DNA from 3 places in the Lachnospira sp. genome. Region 1 is predicted to be linked to each of the others. Evidence: predicted binding sites of a transcription regulator. Region 1 holds the regulator's gene; each other region holds the start of a gene.

Region 1 (5,981 bases):
AGTTCTTGATTTCCTCTAAATCTTTATAGATTGTAAGGCCTAGGGCCTTTAACATTTCCTGCTGTGTCTCATTTTGCTTAGTAAATTTACTGCCAAGCAAAAGGATGTCTAAATTCGTGTAACCTGCCAAATAAAGCATTCTAGCTACTGCTAGGGCATCTGCCCCATTATTTCCTGCAGCGGCAGTAATAAAGAATTTATCCTTTTCCTTAAAGTCCTTTATTATTTCATTAAAGGCTGTTTTTGCTGCCTCTTCCATAAGCAAAAGAGAAGGGACCTTTAAAATATCTATCGTATATTTATCGATAGCTGCTGCCTGATTACTATCAATTAGTTCAATCTTCATTTTTCCTGTCTCCCATTATTTTAAAGTCGCCATTTAACTTATCTAGTTCGTTACTAAAGTCCGGGCCAAAGATATCGTGCATATAGGTATACATTTTCTCATTAGCCTCTTCCTTATCCTGTCTTATAACGATGTTCTTCTTTAACTTGATTCTTGTTTGATCTATTAGTTTAGACAAAAGCTCAATATCCTCTGCGTTGTTATTAAGCCTTTCATAGACCACCTTTAGCGTTTCCGCAATTAAGTGCTTGTTAGCATTGGCAAGCTCCTTTGGAAAATCTAAAGCCTCATCTTCAAGTTTAGCAATCTTATCCTTTGCCTCTTGAATTAGACGCTGATTTTGCTCCATCTTCTTTTTCTTGGCCTCACTATTATCATCATCCTCCATGGCCTCAACTACTTCCTGGATTAGCTGATTTTTAATCTTTTTGACCTCTTTTATATCATTGTGAGCTTGTCCTTGTTGCTTTAATAATTCATTGACTTCTTTTTCCCAGTATTTAATCTCGTCTGTTTTATATTTTGCAGGTATTAATTTGTACCATCTCTCATCTAAAGTAAGGATGGGAACTCCTGCAATTCCCTCTAAATCCTTGATCTTCTCATACGAAAAATTTGTCATTTATATCCCCCAAAAATAACTAAGATTATTTATATTTTAATTATCTTACATTCTAAAAAAGAAAACAAGAAAATTAATATAAAATAAAAAGAACCTAGATTATAGGTTTGGCTTTTAAAAGCCTATCCTAGCTCTAGGTTCTTAATAATTTCTCTTTAATTAATAGCTCTTAGTGTTTCTCTTGATTAGCTATTGCATAAGAAAGTCTCATTAAACTTTCTGATAAATGAACGTTCTCAACAATAACGTCCTTTGGAAGATTTAAATCTACTGGTGCAAAGTTCCAAATTGCCTTAATTCCCGCCTCAACAACGATATTAGCAACTTCCTTAGCAGCTACCTTAGGTAGTGTAAGAGCTACGATTTCAATATTGTTGTCCTTAATAAACTGGGCAATTCCCTCAGAGTTATAAACCTTAACTCCTGCAACTTCTTTTCCAGCAACTTCAGGGTTATTATCAAATAAGCCCTTGATTACAAATCCACGCTTAGAAAAGTCTGAATAATTACAAATAGCGCGACCAATATTACCAGCACCAACTACAATCATGTTATGTGGTTCGTCTACGCCTAAAATCTTACCAATCTTGTCATAAAGATACTTAACATTATAACCGTATCCCTGCTGGCCAAAGCCACCAAAATTATTAAGATCTTGTCGAATCTGAGAAGCTGTTACTTTCATCTTCTCACTTAATTCTTTAGAAGAAATGCGCTGTACATCATTCTCAACCAGCTCACCAAGATATCTATAATACCTTGGCAGTCTTCTAATAACAACCGCCGATATCTTCTTTTCTTCTTTCTCTTCCATATCCTTACTCCATTCTTACTTCTATATAAATCATCAAGTGCTAAACTTGCGATGTATTTGTGCTTCTTGCATTATATACTAATGTTAAAAAAATGTCAAAATACATTTATCACAATTTAACCGAGCACTCTTTTAGCAATATCTACAGACTCCTTAGCATCGGCTGCATAAAAATCTGCATCTATTTCTTTTGCATATTCTGGGGTCAGTACAGCACCACCTACCATGACCTTACAATCAAGATTATTTTCACGAATAAGCTGAATTGTTTCCTTCATAGAAACAAGAGTTGTAGTCATAAGCGCTGATAGGCCGCAAAGGTGAACATCATTATCTCTAATAGCGTTAACAACATCCTCGTATGGCACATCCTTACCTAAATCAATAACCTCATAGCCATAGTTTTCAAGTAATACCTTAACAATATTTTTTCCAATATCATGAACATCGCCTTTAACTGTGGCAATGACAATCTTTCCCTTTGAAACTGTCTCATCACTATCTTTATTAAGGGTTTCCTTAATTACATCAAAGGCCTCTGATGCTACTGAAGCTGCCATAATTAGCTGAGGTAGGAATAGAGTTCCTTTTTCAAATTCCACGCCAATCTCATCAAGGGCTGGAATTAAGGACTTATTTACAATGTCCATGGAATCCATCTTAGTTAGTAACTCTCTTGTTACTGCTGCACCTTCACTTTTAAGGCCCTTCTTTACAGCATAAGCTAAATCTGAAAGCTCGTAATTTCCTTTCTTTTCCTGAAGGTTAATATTAGTGTTTGCGCTTGGATTATTTCCTGCTGTCTTTGCTTCTGATACAGGAACTATCTTAGTTTGAGGCATATTTGCATAGGCTGCCACATAATCTACTGAGTTCTCATCAAAGCAAGCAAGTACCTTAAAGGCTCTAATTGCTCCCATCATCTCAGGAAGGTTTGGATTAATAATACATAAATCTAAACCTGCCTGAAGAGCCATGGTTAAGAAAATGTGATTAACTAATACACGATTTGGCAAACCAAAGGAAATATTAGAAACACCAAGAATTGTCTTAAGTCCTAGCTCATTCTTAACTGTTTGTAGGGCTTTAAGCGTTTCTCTTGCCCCTTCCTGTTCTGCTGAAACTGTTAAGGTAAGGCAATCAATGTAAATATCCTTCTTATCAATTCCAATGCTTGTGGCTCTATCTAAAATCTTTTTTGCAATCTTTACTCTATCCTCGCCCTTCTTTGGAATTCCATCTTCATCAAGAGCTAGACCAATTACTGCTGCACCGTATTTCTTACAGATTGGCAATATATTTTTTAAGGACTCCTCTTCACCATTAACAGAGTTTACTAGGGCTCTACCGTTGTAAACTCGAAGGGCAGCCTCTAAAACTAAAGGATCTGTGGAATCAATCTGGAGAGGCACATCAACCACTGACTGTAGGGCTTTAATTGTGTCCACCATCATCTCCACTTCATCAATACCTGGCACGCCTACATTTACATCTAAAATGTCAGCACCGGCGCTAGTTTGCTCTAGAGCCTGACCTAAAATGTAGTCCATATCTCTATCTTTAAGAGCCTGCTGGAACTTCTTCTTACCTGTAGGGTTAATTCGCTCACCTACGGCTCTTGGCTCATTTACAACGCAAGTCTTAGTGGCTGAACAAATAGCTGCAGGAACCTCAACAGGCTCTGCCTTAATGTTGCCATTTTCCTTAAACATCTTACTAAGTTCTTCTATAAATTCAGGATTAGTTCCGCAACAACCTCCATAAATCTTAATGCCATACTTTCTTAAATCCTTCATAAGAAGGGCAAAATCCTTGGCTGTGACATTATAAAGGTTTGTCTTTGGGTCTGGAAGGCCTGCATTAGGCTTTAAAACTAGCGGAGTGTTAGTCCATTTTCTAAGTTCCTTAATAACTGGCTCTAATTCCTTTGGACCAAGAGAGCAGTTAATTCCAAGGGCATCCACATCAAGGCCTGAAATTGTAAGGCCAAAAGCGGAAATGCTACAACCTGTAAAGGTACGTAAATTTTGTTCAAAAGTCATAGTTGTAAGAATTGGCAAATCTGAGTTTTCCCTTGCTGCAAGCACAGCTGCCTTAAGGTCAAGCAAATCTGTCATAGTCTCAAATACCACCAAATCTGCCCCTGCTGCAGCACCAGCCTTTACGCATCTAGCATACATGTCATAAGCTGCCTCAAAGGAAAGCACCCCTGTGGGCTCAAGTAGGATTCCAATTGGGCCTAAATCAAGGGCTACTAAACCCTCTGGCTTTACCTTATCTCTTGCCTTAATTGCAAGCTTAATACCTGCAGTTACAAGTTCTTCCACGGAATGGCCGCACTCCTCGAGCTTATATTCATTTCCACCAAATGTATTGGCATAGACAATATCTGAACCGGCCAAAAAATATTTTTCATGAATTGACTCTATTAATTCAGGATTAGTGATATTAAGCATTTCCGGTGTTTCCCCCACCTTCATGCCTGCTGCCTGAAGCATGGTTCCCATGGCGCCATCAAGTAGCACATAGTCCTTTTTTAAGAGTTCCTTAAACTTTTCCTTCTTAGTCATTTTTTTACTCCTCATTTATTACAATACACATTTACTTTATTACTTGTTTTAAGAATACCGCTTAATAGCAGTGATTTCCTGATTTTAAAATGTTACAATTTCCCATCAAATTGCAATCTGCGCAGTTTCTATTAGCCTTTTTAATTTCCTCTTTACTAAGGCCAATAATTGCGGTTACTGACTTTGTAGGAATCATCATGTGGGAATTCCCAACGGTTATTCCTATCTTTTTTGTGGCATCAAGAACCTTCACGAAATCTTTTTGATGACTTAGAGGCAAGTCGCCATAACCTATGCCAAATCTAAAGGTCATCTTATATTCCTTAAATTCTTCCCTAATAATATTCTCAACTTTATTACAAACCTGCTCAATGGCGGCGCTTGAAAATGCATCAAAAACCACTGATTTAGCCAGATTTGTGTGAGATAGAATTCTTATGTTTCTATCAATGCCCTCACCTATGGTAACTGCCATGGCTACAGCTTTTTCGCAGTTTGCAAGGTGATTTTTTATAGAATTACCCTTTAGGGTAAGGTTTGTATTTGAAAATGTAATGCCCTCGCTAGTTTCACTAAAGTCAAAGACTTTGTAGATATATCTAGGACTTGCTAGCTTTCTAACCTCTTCCTCGCACTCATCAATCATAGCAAGAAGTGTGTCGTCTATCTTGGTGTTACGATAACCAAGGTAGCGGAGGGCTTCGGATTTGTCGATTTTATCTAAGATTATGTTTTTCATAATAATTTCCTTTTTTACAATAGAGTGCAATCATAGATTGCGCACACATTGCAATTTTACTTTTTTCTATTTATAATCGTCAAGTAAATATAAACGATTATAAGAATTTTTTATTAGGATATTTTGGAGGTTTAGATGATACTTTCAGTGAACAATCTAAGCAAGTCTTTTGCTACAGATGTGATTATAAAGGACTGTACTTTTAATATAGAGGATCATGAAAAGGCTGCCATCATTGGTATTAATGGTGCTGGTAAATCTACTTTACTTAAGATGATCGTTGGCGAGGAGCCTCTTGATAGTGGTTTAGTTACTCTATCAAAGGGCAAGACACTTGCTTACCTTGCTCAGCAGCAGGAACTTAATTCGGGTAAAAGTATTTATGATGAATTGCTTGAGGTTAAGCAGTATGTCATTGATATGGAAACTGAGCTTCGTGACATTGAATCAAGAATGGGAAGCACTAAGGGCGAGGAACTTGACGCCCTACTTAATAAATATAACAGCTTAAATCAGAAGTTTGAAATGGCCAATGGTTATGCCTACAAGTCAGAAATCGTGGGTGTTTTAAAGGGTTTAGGTTTTAGTGAAGAAGACTTTAGTCTTAATGTAAATACTCTATCCGGTGGTCAAAAAACTAGAGTTGCCCTTGGTAAAATTCTTCTTTCAAGTCCAGATATTATCTTACTTGATGAGCCTACTAACCACTTGGATATGGAGTCTATTGCATGGCTTGAAAACTACTTACTTAACTACAACGGCGCTGTAGTTTTAGTTTCTCATGATAGATATTTCCTTGATAAGATTGTATCTAAGGTTATTGAGATAGACCAGGGAGTTGTGACTACATTTTCAGGAAACTATACAGATTACGCAGCAAAGAAGGCGGT
Region 2 (5,981 bases), on a different contig from region 1:
ACCTTTGCATTGATACTGGAGATGTAGGAATAGAGGGCGCTATCGAGCTCATATTAAATTATGTAGAATTAAAGGAAAAGAATTTGTAGTATTTATGTTGGATAATGGATTTAAAGGAAAGAAGAAATTTGATTTTGGAAAATGGATCACTGGAGGAAATTCAAAGATTTACCTGATCTTAATGATAGTAGTATTTGTCTTTTTGCTTTTTGCCCTAAAGACAGTTATTAAGATGCATCAGGATAATATTAATAATGAGAATGGTGAAGCAACAAGCGAGGATGTAAATAACGACATCACAGAGGAAGCTACAGAGAGCGAGTCAAACTATGTTGCAACTAATATGTCTTATTGCATCAAGATTAATAAATCTCAGAATTTTGCAGTTATTTACCAGATGGATGAAAATCAAAAATACACTATAGTTGTTAAGGCATTTAAGGTTTCAGTAAGTGAAGACGCAAGTGTAGGTGAGACTTTCATTTCCCGTAAGGCTTTATGGTGGAAAGTTTCTGATACTTCATATTGCCGTTATGCTTCTAAATTGGACAATTCAGAGGTTTTATATTCAGCAGCATATTACTACAATGAAACAGACAATTCTTTAAACAAGAATTCTTATAACAATATTGGAAATGCGTCTCTAGACGGCTCAATTCACATGACCGTTAGCAATGCTAAGTGGATTTATGAAAATTGTGGCATCAACACACCAGTCTATATCCTAGATAATTTCGATTTGGACGAGGGCGTGAATCTAGAGGAGTTTGAAACAATAAGTTCAGGCTATCGCGACCCAACAGATACAAAGTAAGAATGTAAAATTTAATGATATAAAGATAAAATGTATAAAAGATTAACCGGTAGGTTTTTGAGTTACTTATATGGAGTTTAACTTAAATCTACCGGTTTTTGTTGTTGTGGGTGGAGGATTATTTAGAATCTAGTGGGGTTAGATACATTTTCCTAAAGGCGCTCTTTAAAGAAAGGCAGTATCTGTGCTATAATGTGCCCTGTTAAATAAAAGAAATAGGGAAGTGTAATTATGTTATATATTATTCGACATGGAAAAACTGATTGGAATGTGGCAAAGAAGCTACAGGGCTGGACGGACATTCCACTAAATGAGCAGGGTATTAGTATGGCTCGTGAGGCGGCAAAGGAGAATAAAGAGATAGATTTTGATATATGCTTTTGTTCGCCTTTAACTAGAGCTAGACAGACTGCAGAGCTTTTCCTTGAAGGCAGGGACACTCCTATTATTATAGATGAGCGAATCAAAGAGATGGGCTTTGGTGAATACGAGGGAATTACTAACTATTTTGAGGATAGTAGTTGTCCTGTAAATGTATTTTTTACTGATCCAAAGAACTATAAGGGTTCTAAAAATGGGGAATCTACTAAGGATTTACTTGCGCGAACTAAGGATTTTCTTGAAGATAAGGTCTATCCTCTTCTTAAAGAGGGTAAGAATGTCTTAATCGTTGGGCATGGCGCTGCAAATTCTAGTATCATTTGCAATTATCTTAATCGTGACGTAGACGATTTCTGGAAGGAGAGTATTGCTAACTGCAAGCTTATTAATTTAGATGCTTTAAAGGCCAACTAAGGGACTAATATTATTTAAGCAAAAATGTTATTATTGATAAACTTTATCATATTTTAATTCCATTGATAATAAAGGGTAAATATGAATAAAGCCTTGATTTTACTGTATTTTTTGTGTTTTTTTCAGAAATTTGCAATTTTGTATTGAGAAAAAATTATCAATAAACTATTATAGTAAGGTAAGGTTTCTATAAATTATTATTAATGGAGGAACATATGTTATATTCAACAGAAATTAAAAACATGTGCCCTGTAACACAGGGAGTACACCATGGCGCAGCTCCTATTCCAGAAGAAGCAAAATGGGTACAGGCAAAGAAAATCGAGGATATATCTGGCTATACACACGGTATTGGCTGGTGTGCACCTCAGCAGGGAGCTTGTAAGCTTTCCCTTAACGTAAAAGACGGAATTATTCAGGAAGCTCTTGTAGAGACAATCGGATGTTCAGGAATGACTCATTCAGCAGCTATGGCTTCTGAAATTCTTCCAGGACTTACTCTTCTTGAAGCTCTTAATACAGACCTTGTATGTGATGCTATCAACACAGCTATGAGAGAATTATTCTTACAGATCGTTTATGGTAGAACACAGTCAGCATTCTCTGAAGACGGACTTCAGATCGGTGCAGGTCTTGAAGATTTAGGTAAGGGTACTCGTTCAATGGTTGGTACTACATACGGTACTTTAGCTAAGGGACCACGTTACCTTGAACTTACAGATGGTTACATCACAGAAGTTGCATTAGACGAAGATGATGAAATCATTGGTTATAAGTTTGTTAACTTTGGTAAGATGATGGATTTCTTAAAGGCTGGCGACGACGCAGAAACAGCTTTAAAGAAGGCATCTGGACAATATGGTAGAGTTGATGACGCTGTTAAGTGCATCGACCCAAGAAGACAGTAATAGGAGGATATAAAAATGGCATTATTTGAATCATATGAAAGAAGAGAGCCACAGATCCTCGCTGTTTTAAAGGAATATGGTATCTCATCAATTGAAGAATGTAAGGAAATTACAGACGCAGCTGGTATCGATGTATATCACTTAATCGAAGGTATCCAGCCAATTTGTTTTGAGAATGCAAAGTGGGCTTACACAGTAGGTGCTGCTATTGCTATTAAGAAGGATTGCCGTAAGGCTTCAGAAGCTGCTGCAGCTATCGGTGAAGGTTTACAGGCTTTCTGTATCCCAGGTTCAGTAGCTGACCGTCGTAAGGTTGGTTTAGGACATGGTAACTTAGGAAAGATGCTTCTTGAAGAAGATACAGAATGTTTCGCATTCTTAGCAGGTCACGAATCATTCGCTGCTGCTGAAGGTGCTATCGGTATCGCTGAGAAGGCTAATAAGGTTCGTAAGACTCCTTTAAGAGTTATCCTTAACGGTTTAGGTAAGGATGCTGCTCAGATCATTTCTCGTATCAACGGTTTCACATACGTTGAAACAGAGTATGACTACAAGACAGGCGAACTTAAGGAAGCATTTAGAAAGTGTTACTCAAAGGATGCTAACTCTCCAAGAGCAAAGGTTAACTGCTACGGCGCTAACGATGTTCAGGAAGGTGTAGCTATCATGTGGAAGGAAAACGTTGATGTTTCTATCACAGGTAACTCTACAAACCCAACAAGATTCCAGCATCCAGTAGCTGGTACATATAAGAAGGAAAGACTTGAAGCTGGTAAGAAGTACTTCTCAGTAGCTTCAGGTGGTGGTACAGGACGTACACTTCACCCAGATAACATGGCTGCAGGTCCAGCTTCATATGGTATGACAGATACTATGGGACGTATGCATTCAGATGCACAGTTCGCTGGTTCTTCATCAGTTCCTGCCCACGTAGAAATGATGGGTCTTATCGGTGCTGGTAACAACCCAATGGTAGGTATGACAGTTTCAACTGCCGTTTCTATCGAAGAAGCTGCTAAGGCAGGTAAGTTCTAAGATTATTAGAACACACATTTATAATTTATAATTTAAATTAAATTCTAGCCAAGCTATCATTTTTCTAGATGTGATCTGATCCATCACATTTAGAAAATGAAAGCAAGGCACAAAATAAAAAGATTACTAACTAGGCTTTTTAGCAATACAAGATTAGTCTCAAACACTAAGATTGCAGTTAGCAGTCACCAATTAGATATTAATTATTCTAGATATAATTAGTATTTAAATTTGTCGATATTAGATTTTACAATCTATAAATAAAAGGATTTTAAAGCTTGATTGAAGTTTTAATAAGTCGACATGTTAGAAGGACATGAGAGTTTTAGAATCTATTGATTTAAATCAAATAGGTCTTTGACCTACAATTTTATAAGTACTTAAAAGAAGCAAGTTCGCTGTGTTCCGGTCATAGCGAGCTTGTTTTTTTTATTGTTTTGGAGTGGGGGAGATTCCTATAATTAATAGATTTGAGTTGCTTACTTTTCTATTTAGGTGACGGGCTCTTTTAGAGCCTCTAAATTCGGCTTATTTGTGCCTGTGAATCGTATTCAAATAAGTTAAGGCACAATTTTAAAAAGCTCTATTTGAAAGGATTTGACTATTTTAAGGATATGTTGAAATAAAGTCAAACGACCAAGAAATCAAAATTTAAAACCTGTGCCTAAATTTAAGAATTTAGTAAGTATAGCCACCGTCAAAAAATTTAACTATTTTCTGATGTGCTTTTATCATCATAAGTGCTAGAAAAAGTCACAAATGAGATTTAAGCTAAGTGGCTAAATTTATTGATTGTTTGATAAAAAGTCAATTTAGAAGAATTAATAAAGAAATGGAAATTAAAAAATAGTGCCTTATAAACAGTAATATGAGTAATAGAGGCACAAACCCCGGAAATCTAAGGCAAAATCGAGAGAGAATAATAAGCTTCTTTGTTTAGTTCCAGAAAGAAATCAAGCTAGCAGTGACTAAAGACCCGAAAATACAGTAATAGAGGCACAAACCCCGGAAATCTAAGGCAAAATTGAGAGAGAATAATAAGCTTCTTTGTTTAGTTCCAGAAAGAAAGCAAGCTAGCAGTGGCTAAAGACCCGAAAATACAGTAATAGAAGCACAAACCCCGGAAATCTAAGGCAAAATCGAGAGAGAATAATAAGCTTCTCTGTTTAGTCCCAGAAGCCTATAAAAAAAGACTCTAGCTTTCGCTAGAGTCTTCATTAACATTTTTATTCATTATCGTCTTCTTCAGCAGCAATCACACCTGAGATTACTGAAACTAAAACAACACTTGCAATTATAGCAATTGAAACACCAATAATTGGTCCTAAAAATAATAAAAACATTTTGTCACGACCTCCATTCATAGATTAGTTATATTATATATCTTGTTGCAAAGATTATCAATATCTTATTAGGTTAGTTGTTAAACAGAAGTCAAAGTCAAAATTTCCTAAAGTCTATTATGAAATTTTTTGTTCTTTCTTAAGGTTTTTATTAGCTGTTGAAAGCATAAGCTTAATTCTGTTAAGCTGGTTAACTTCAGAAGCACCTGGATCGTAATCAACTGCGATGATATTAGATTCAGGGAATGCAGCTCTTAATTCCTTAATTACACCCTTACCAACGATGTGGTTAGGTAAGCAACCAAATGGCTGACAGCAAACGATATTGCCGGCACCGTTGTGAATTAATTCAATCATTTCACCAGTAAGTAACCAACCTTCACCTGTCTGGTTACCAAGAGAAACTAAGTCCTTAGCTAGGTTAGCAGTTTCTTTAATTGATGATGGAGCATCAAAACGCTTACTTGCAGCTAAAGCCTTGTTACCTTCTTTTCTGAACCATTCAAGGAAGCTGATAAGTGTGTTACCAATAAGGGCAGTCTTTTTTGGAGCACCAAGGTATTGATGCTTAAAGTTTGTATTCTCTGCACTGTAGAGTAGGAAGCCCATTAAGTCTGGAACTACGGCCTCAGCACCCTCAGATTCAAGTAACTCAACTAAATAGTTATTAGCAGCTGGCATGAACTTAACTAAGATTTCACCAACAATACCAACTCTTGGCTTCTTGATATCAAGTAATGGAATTTCATCGAAATCCTTTACAATAGCGTGGAGATTCTTGTTAAATTCTCTCATATTTACACGCTTCTTAGTTAACTGCTCAATAACAACCTTCTTCCACTTATCATGAAGTGCATTTACAGAACCAGGAACGGCCTCGTAAGGTCTTGTTCTATAAACAACATTCATAAATACATCGCCATATTCAATAGCCATCATAGCCTTCTTAAGCATTGGGATAGTGTATGTAAAGCCTGAGTTCTTTTCAATTCCTTGAGCAGAAAGTGAAATAACAGGTACATATTCTAAGCCAGCCTTAGCAAGGGCTCTTCTAATAAATCCAATATAGTTAGAAGCTCTACAACC
Region 3 (5,981 bases), on a different contig from region 1:
TTAGCTAGCTTGTAAGCTGCTCTTGCATAAGCTGCAATTACAGAACCTGTAAATTCTGGGTTTGAATCAAGTGTAAGCTTGTATTCGATGATGTGCTTATGTTCCTTGTCAAAGCCTGTAACACCACTTCTAAGTACGAAACCACCGTGTGGAAGACCTGAATGGTTCTTTTTTAATTCTTCTTCAGAGATGAAGTTTACAGTTGTATCGTAATCTGCAAAGTAGTTAGGCATTTCCTTGATTTCCTTCTCGATACGAGCAAGGTCAGCGCCTTCTTCTGCTACAACATAGCATTCTCTTAAATGCTTTTCTCTTGTTGTAAGTTCTGGGTTTTCACCTGAACGTACTCTTTCAACAGCAGCTTCAATAGGAACTGTGTACTGTCTAGCATCAACAACGCCATCAATTCTTCTAATAGCATCTGAGTGACCCTGGCTAACACCACGACCCCAGAATGTGTAGTTTTCACCCTCTGGTAAAACAGAAGTTGAAATCATACGAAGAAGTGAGAACATACCTGGATCCCATCCCATAGAGATGATTCCAACGTGCTTAGATTCCTTAGCTGAAGCATCAACATTTGCAAAATGCTCAGGAATTCTTGCATGTGTATCGAAACTGTCGATTACGTTGAATAACTTAGCGTACTTAGGAGTCTGCTCTGGTAAATCAGTTGCAGAACCACCAGCTAATACTAAGACATCAATCTTATCAACATAGCTTTCTACATTATCAACTGAATCAACTGGAACGCCTTCAGTCTTTATAGTTACAGTCTTTGGATCTCTTCTTGTAAATACAGCAACAAGTTCAAGATCATCGTTTTGTCTAATGGCACTCTCAACTCCACGAGCGAGGTTACCATAACCTAGAATACCAATTCTAATACTCATTCTTTTTACCTCCATAAACTTGGTCGAGATTTTTCATAAATAATCTTCATATTTGGATGAAAATGTATTTAAAATCTCCACCGGATTAAGACACATAAAATATTATATAACCTTATAATAGATTGTGCAAAATTTTTTTAAAAAAATGTATCGCATAACATTGGGCTAAAAAAATACCTGTAAACAGGCAGATTACATCTTTAATTACATTTAAGAACTATATAACTAGATTAAATCTAGAAGTTCCTCGCATTTATTTGCAAATGTTGTGGCTCCGTTTGCCTCTAAAAAGTCCTTATCTCTAAAGCCCCAGGTAACGGCGATTTCATCAACCCCTGCGTTTTTAGCTGTATTTACATCAACATCTGAGTCGCCGATGTAAACAGTATCCTCCTTTGCAATCTTTAACTCCTCTAGAATTCTTAAAAGCGAGTCTGGTGCTGGCTTTACAGCAACCTCAGGAAGAGAGCCTCTTGCGATTTCAAAAAGACCTTCAAAGTAAATATCATTAAGCTTTTCCACTGTAAAGTTTGGCTTATTTGAAAGAATGGCAAGTTTTACTCCATTATTTTTAAGAACTTTTAGGACATCTAAAATACCATCGTAAGCCTTAGTTAAGTCGTTACAATGCTTGTCATAATATTCCTTATATTCATCGTGGATGATTTTTTCTTCTTCTTTACTTGTACCTGCTGGCACTGCTCTTTCTATAAGTTTTACAGAACCGTTACCAACAAATTGTCGGATTTCTTCAAGACTTCTTTCAGGATGGTTGTGAGCCTTAAGTATTACATTTACTGAAGCCCAAAGATCCTTTAAGGTATCAAGAAGGGTTCCATCTAAATCAAAGACAGCTAATTTATATCTCATTTTTTATTCCTTTCCTATCAGGTAACTTACTTAAATTCCATTAGCTATTAGAAATTAATTGAAATCTTTAGTTTGTTATCCAACACTTTTTGGCTAATTATAAGTTCTTTATCACTAACTGTAAAGCAGAGGCAAAGTATTACTTTACTTTTTTTGGAAAAACAGGCAAATACTACATTTTCATAAGGGAAATCAGATAAAAAGATATATAAAAATAATTTTTAAAACTTGCCTTAAAATACTTGTACTATATTCAAAAAGTGTTAAAATATTAACTAGAAGGATTTGACGGGTGACAACTAATATTTTTGTGCAAAAACGACATGATTTAGTGGCATTGTCAAATAAATAATATAAGTGGAGGTTTTTATATGGCAAACAGATTTGTACTTAATGAACGTTCTTATCATGGGGCAGGCGCAATCAAGGAGATTGCAACTGAAGTTAAGGAAAGAGGTTTTAAGAAGGCATTTGTCTGCTCTGATCCAGACTTAGTAAAATTTGGGGTAACTAAGAAGGTATTAGACGTGCTTGATGGTGCTGGTTTAGCTTATGAATTATATTCTAACATTAAGCCTAATCCAACTATTGAAAATGTACAGACAGGTGTTGAAAGCTTTAAGAAGGCTGGAACTGACTACATCATCGCAATTGGTGGCGGTTCATCAATGGATACTGCAAAGGCAATCGGAATTATTATTAACAATCCAGATTTTGCAGACGTTAGAAGCCTTGAAGGTGTAGCTGATACAAAGAAACCATCAGTTCCAATTATCGCAGTTCCAACTACTGCTGGTACTGCAGCTGAGGTTACAATTAACTACGTAATTACTGATGCTGAAAAGAATCGTAAGATGGTATGTGTTGATCCTAAGGATATTCCAATCGTGGCTGTTGTTGATCCAGACATGATGTCATCAATGCCAAAGGGCTTAACAGCTGCAACAGGCATGGATGCTTTAACACATGCAATTGAAGGATATATTACTAATGGAGCTTGGGAATTATCAGACATGTTCCATTTAAAGGCAATCGAGCTTATTTCTAAGCACTTAAGAGCTGCTGTTGAGAATAAGCCAGAAGGCAGAGAAGGCATGGCACTTGGCCAGTATGTAGCAGGTATGGGCTTCTCTAATGTAGGTCTTGGCTTGGTTCACTCAATGGCTCACCCACTAGGTGCTGTATACGATACACCTCATGGTGTGGCAAATGCAATTCTTCTCCCATCTATCATGGCTTACAACGCTGATGCTACAGGCGAGAAGTTTAGAGATATTGCTAAGGCAATGGGTGTAGAAGGTACTGAAAATATGTCTCAGGACGAGTACAGAAAGGCAGCCGTTGATGCTGTTGCTAAGCTTTCTGCAGATGTTGGAATTCCTAAGGATTTAAAGGATATCGTTAAGGATGAGGATGTACATTTCCTTGCAGAGTCAGCACACGCTGATGCTTGTTTCCCAGGAAATCCAAAGCAGCCAACAGTAGAAGAAATCGAAGGCCTTTATAGAGCTCTTTTATAAAATGAGCTTTTGCCTAAATCATTAGTTAATCAGGTAAATATATGTTAAAATGAGTCAGAGGTAAGGAATTTATCTCTGGCTCTTTTGATTTTAGAATTTCAAGAACGTTAGAATTCCAATAAAGTTGGAATTTCAAGAACGAAAAAAGAAGCAAATTAAGGATGGAAAATTAGGAGGCGTTATGGCAGTTTTTTACTATACTAGACATGGTCAGACCGTTTGGAATGTGGCCAATAAGATTTGTGGCAGCACAGACGTGGAGCTGACTGAGCTTGGTCACAAGCAGGCAATTGAACTTGGGGAAATGATTAAGAAGGAAAATATAAAGATTGATGAAATCATCTACTCACCTTTAATTAGAGCTAGGGACACTGCCCTACACATTTCCGAAATCACTGGAATCCCAGCAAGAAAAGAAGAAAGACTTATGGAGCAAAATTTCGGCAAGTACGAGGGAACTCCAAGAGATGGTCTTGAATTTGCAAAGGCCAAGGAAAACTTTGTTAATTCCTTTGAGGGCGGAGAATCTATGTTAAAATGTGCTCACAGAATCTACTCTCTTTTAGAAGATATAAAAAAAGAGCCCCAAAAGGTTTATCTTTTAGTGGCTCATAATGGCATAATTCGTATGGTAGAGAGCTATTTTCACGATATGACAAATGAAGAGTTTGCAGCATGTAAGATGAAAAACTGCGAACTCAGACGTTACGAAATCTAATTAGTTTTCTCTACTATTTTTGACATCGTAGAGCTTGGCGTCGGCAGCTTCTATAAAGTCCTTGGCATTCTTTATGGTGTCGTCATATTTTGCAATGCCAATAGAAACGTTAAATTCATAGCCGCTATTAGACATGATGTTAAGCTCTTTAAGCTTTGATGAGATTCGTGAGGCAACTACCTCAGCTTCCCTATCATAATTTTCAATAAAACACACAACAAATTCATCTCCGCCATATCTAGCAGTAGATACAAAGCGGAGATTTTTAGTGCCCTCAGTAATGGCTTTTGCTAGTCTTATTAAACTCTTATCCCCTTCAAGATGTCCATAATTATCATTAATTTGTTTAAAGTGGTCCCCGTCAATCATTAAAAGAGCCGTACGTTTCCTTAAGTTTGAGGCCAACATTTTCTCAATATCCTGATTAAGATATGTTCTGTCGTTTAGGTTTGTAAGCGGGTCTTTAGATATATTTTCATGCTGAATAATCAAGTAAAAGATAAGGATTGAAATGGCGGTTGTACCATCCCAGAGATCGAGTTTACTAAATAAGGTAACATAAGGTAATGCAAGGAAAATGAGCATCAGTATGTAAATTCTTCTCTCCCTATTATTTGGTGTAATAATTGCGCAGTAAGTGCCCCTTAGCACGCTTATAATCAGGTAAAAGTATGATGTAAAGTCAACTAAAAAGTACAATGGCATATAAACTATTTTTAAATCCTTGCCTACGTAGAAAATTAAATTCGTAAAAGGAGTGGAAATGATTAAAAACAAAGTAATGAAATGGAAAATTAAGCATACATATTCTATTTTTGTAGAAATGGAGATTTTTGAGCGCATTAAATACTCCATGCATAAAAACAGTGAGGCACGAAGACTAATCTCAAGAGAATAGTAAATTATCCAGATGCTGTAAATAAAAAACTTTGAGTCGCTTTCGTAAATATTTATATCATCAATTATACAATTAAAAGTTAAATAAAAGATGTTTATTACAATAAAAGCCAAAAGTCTAGATCTAAGCATAGAACGCCTAAAGGTTCGACTTAAGTCAATGGCTATAATTATTAAGATTATAATGGATATAATAGCTTGTTCAATTGAAACTAAGTGAAATTCTTCCATGTATACTTCTCCTTCTTTATTTCGTAAAGGGCATCATCTGCCGCTTTTATAAACTCCTCTGGAGTTAAATATTCCTCTTTGTAGTTTTCAATTCCAATTGAAATCGTAACGTCGGATTTTGCATTTTCCTCTTGATTAATCTTTTCAAGGGTCTTTGTAATGGTGTAGGCAATTAGGCGCCCGTCGTTATTCTGCCTTTCAATAAAGGCAATGATAAACTCATCGCCCCCGTATCTTGCAACAGTGCAATGCTTAAGAAAATATGTGCACTGCTCTAGGGCTTGTCCAATCCTTATTAGACTTTTATCCCCTTCTTGATGTCCGAAATTATCATTAATCTTTTTAAAATCATTGGCATCAATCATAAGTAAAACCAGCTTATCTCTATTTTTGCGCCTCATTAAGCTGTAGAGATCAGTTATAAGAAAACGCCTGTTATTTAGGCCAGTTAGAGAGTCTGTAGACACATTTCTTTTTGAAAAGTCCAAATAGAATATTAAAAATGTAATGGCCAAACTAATTTCTAGAATTGGCACATTTACAGCTCTTGATACGGATTGACCTACTAAAGGAACCATAATAAAAGCAATAAACATAAAGGCAAATTTCTTTTCATTTTTATCATATGCAGTTTTTATACAATTTACTATTACTATTAGAATGAAAACATAGTATACTAAAGATATCAAATATGGAAATAAATAAAGAGGACCACGAATATATTGCATATTTTCATCAATTTTAAAAATTAGTCCACTAAATGGCGTGCTGACATATAAAGTGATAGATATAGTTAGTGTTATTGCTGCAATGTATTCAACAAATCTCTTATCAAATAGTTTTGAATGTAAG

Evidence for each region. Region 1 encodes Rex, which represses fermentation and respiration genes when NADH is low (regulators of the CRP and FNR family bind a similar motif). Its sites were predicted from a motif close to ATTGTTAANTANTTAACAAT; they were not measured.
Region 2: the regulator Rex is predicted to act here: its motif matches at 1,752-1,771, upstream of QVA17_RS02465 (iron-sulfur cluster assembly scaffold protein).
Region 3: the regulator Rex is predicted to act here: its motif matches at 2,023-2,042, upstream of fucO (lactaldehyde reductase).

Annotation. Positions count from the first base shown of each region.
Region 1 is NZ_JAEEVD010000007.1:30,898-36,878, forward strand. Features, by position in the region: gene QVA17_RS03480 (NAD(P)H-hydrate dehydratase) at 1-346, opposite strand, end outside; gene QVA17_RS03485 (hypothetical protein) at 336-968, opposite strand; gene QVA17_RS03490 (redox-sensing transcriptional repressor Rex) at 1,138-1,782, opposite strand; gene QVA17_RS03495 (homocysteine S-methyltransferase family protein) at 1,899-4,352, opposite strand; gene QVA17_RS03500 (vitamin B12 dependent-methionine synthase activation domain-containing protein) at 4,414-5,091, opposite strand; gene QVA17_RS03505 (ABC-F family ATP-binding cassette domain-containing protein) at 5,227-5,981, shown strand, end outside.
Region 2 is NZ_JAEEVD010000004.1:56,233-62,213, reverse strand. Features, by position in the region: gene QVA17_RS02480 (cytidylate kinase-like family protein) at 1-89, shown strand, start outside; gene QVA17_RS02475 (L,D-transpeptidase) at 95-814, shown strand; gene QVA17_RS02470 (histidine phosphatase family protein) at 1,046-1,609, shown strand; gene QVA17_RS02465 (iron-sulfur cluster assembly scaffold protein) at 1,825-2,517, shown strand; gene QVA17_RS02460 (GGGtGRT protein) at 2,533-3,552, shown strand; gene QVA17_RS02455 (acyl-CoA dehydratase activase-related protein) at 5,013-5,981, opposite strand, start outside.
Region 3 is NZ_JAEEVD010000002.1:78,976-84,956, forward strand. Features, by position in the region: gene QVA17_RS01550 (diaminopimelate dehydrogenase) at 1-893, opposite strand, end outside; gene QVA17_RS01555 (HAD family hydrolase) at 1,119-1,763, opposite strand; gene fucO (lactaldehyde reductase) at 2,135-3,283, shown strand; gene QVA17_RS01565 (histidine phosphatase family protein) at 3,465-4,001, shown strand; gene QVA17_RS01570 (GGDEF domain-containing protein) at 4,002-4,706, opposite strand; gene QVA17_RS01575 (GGDEF domain-containing protein) at 5,111-5,981, opposite strand, start outside.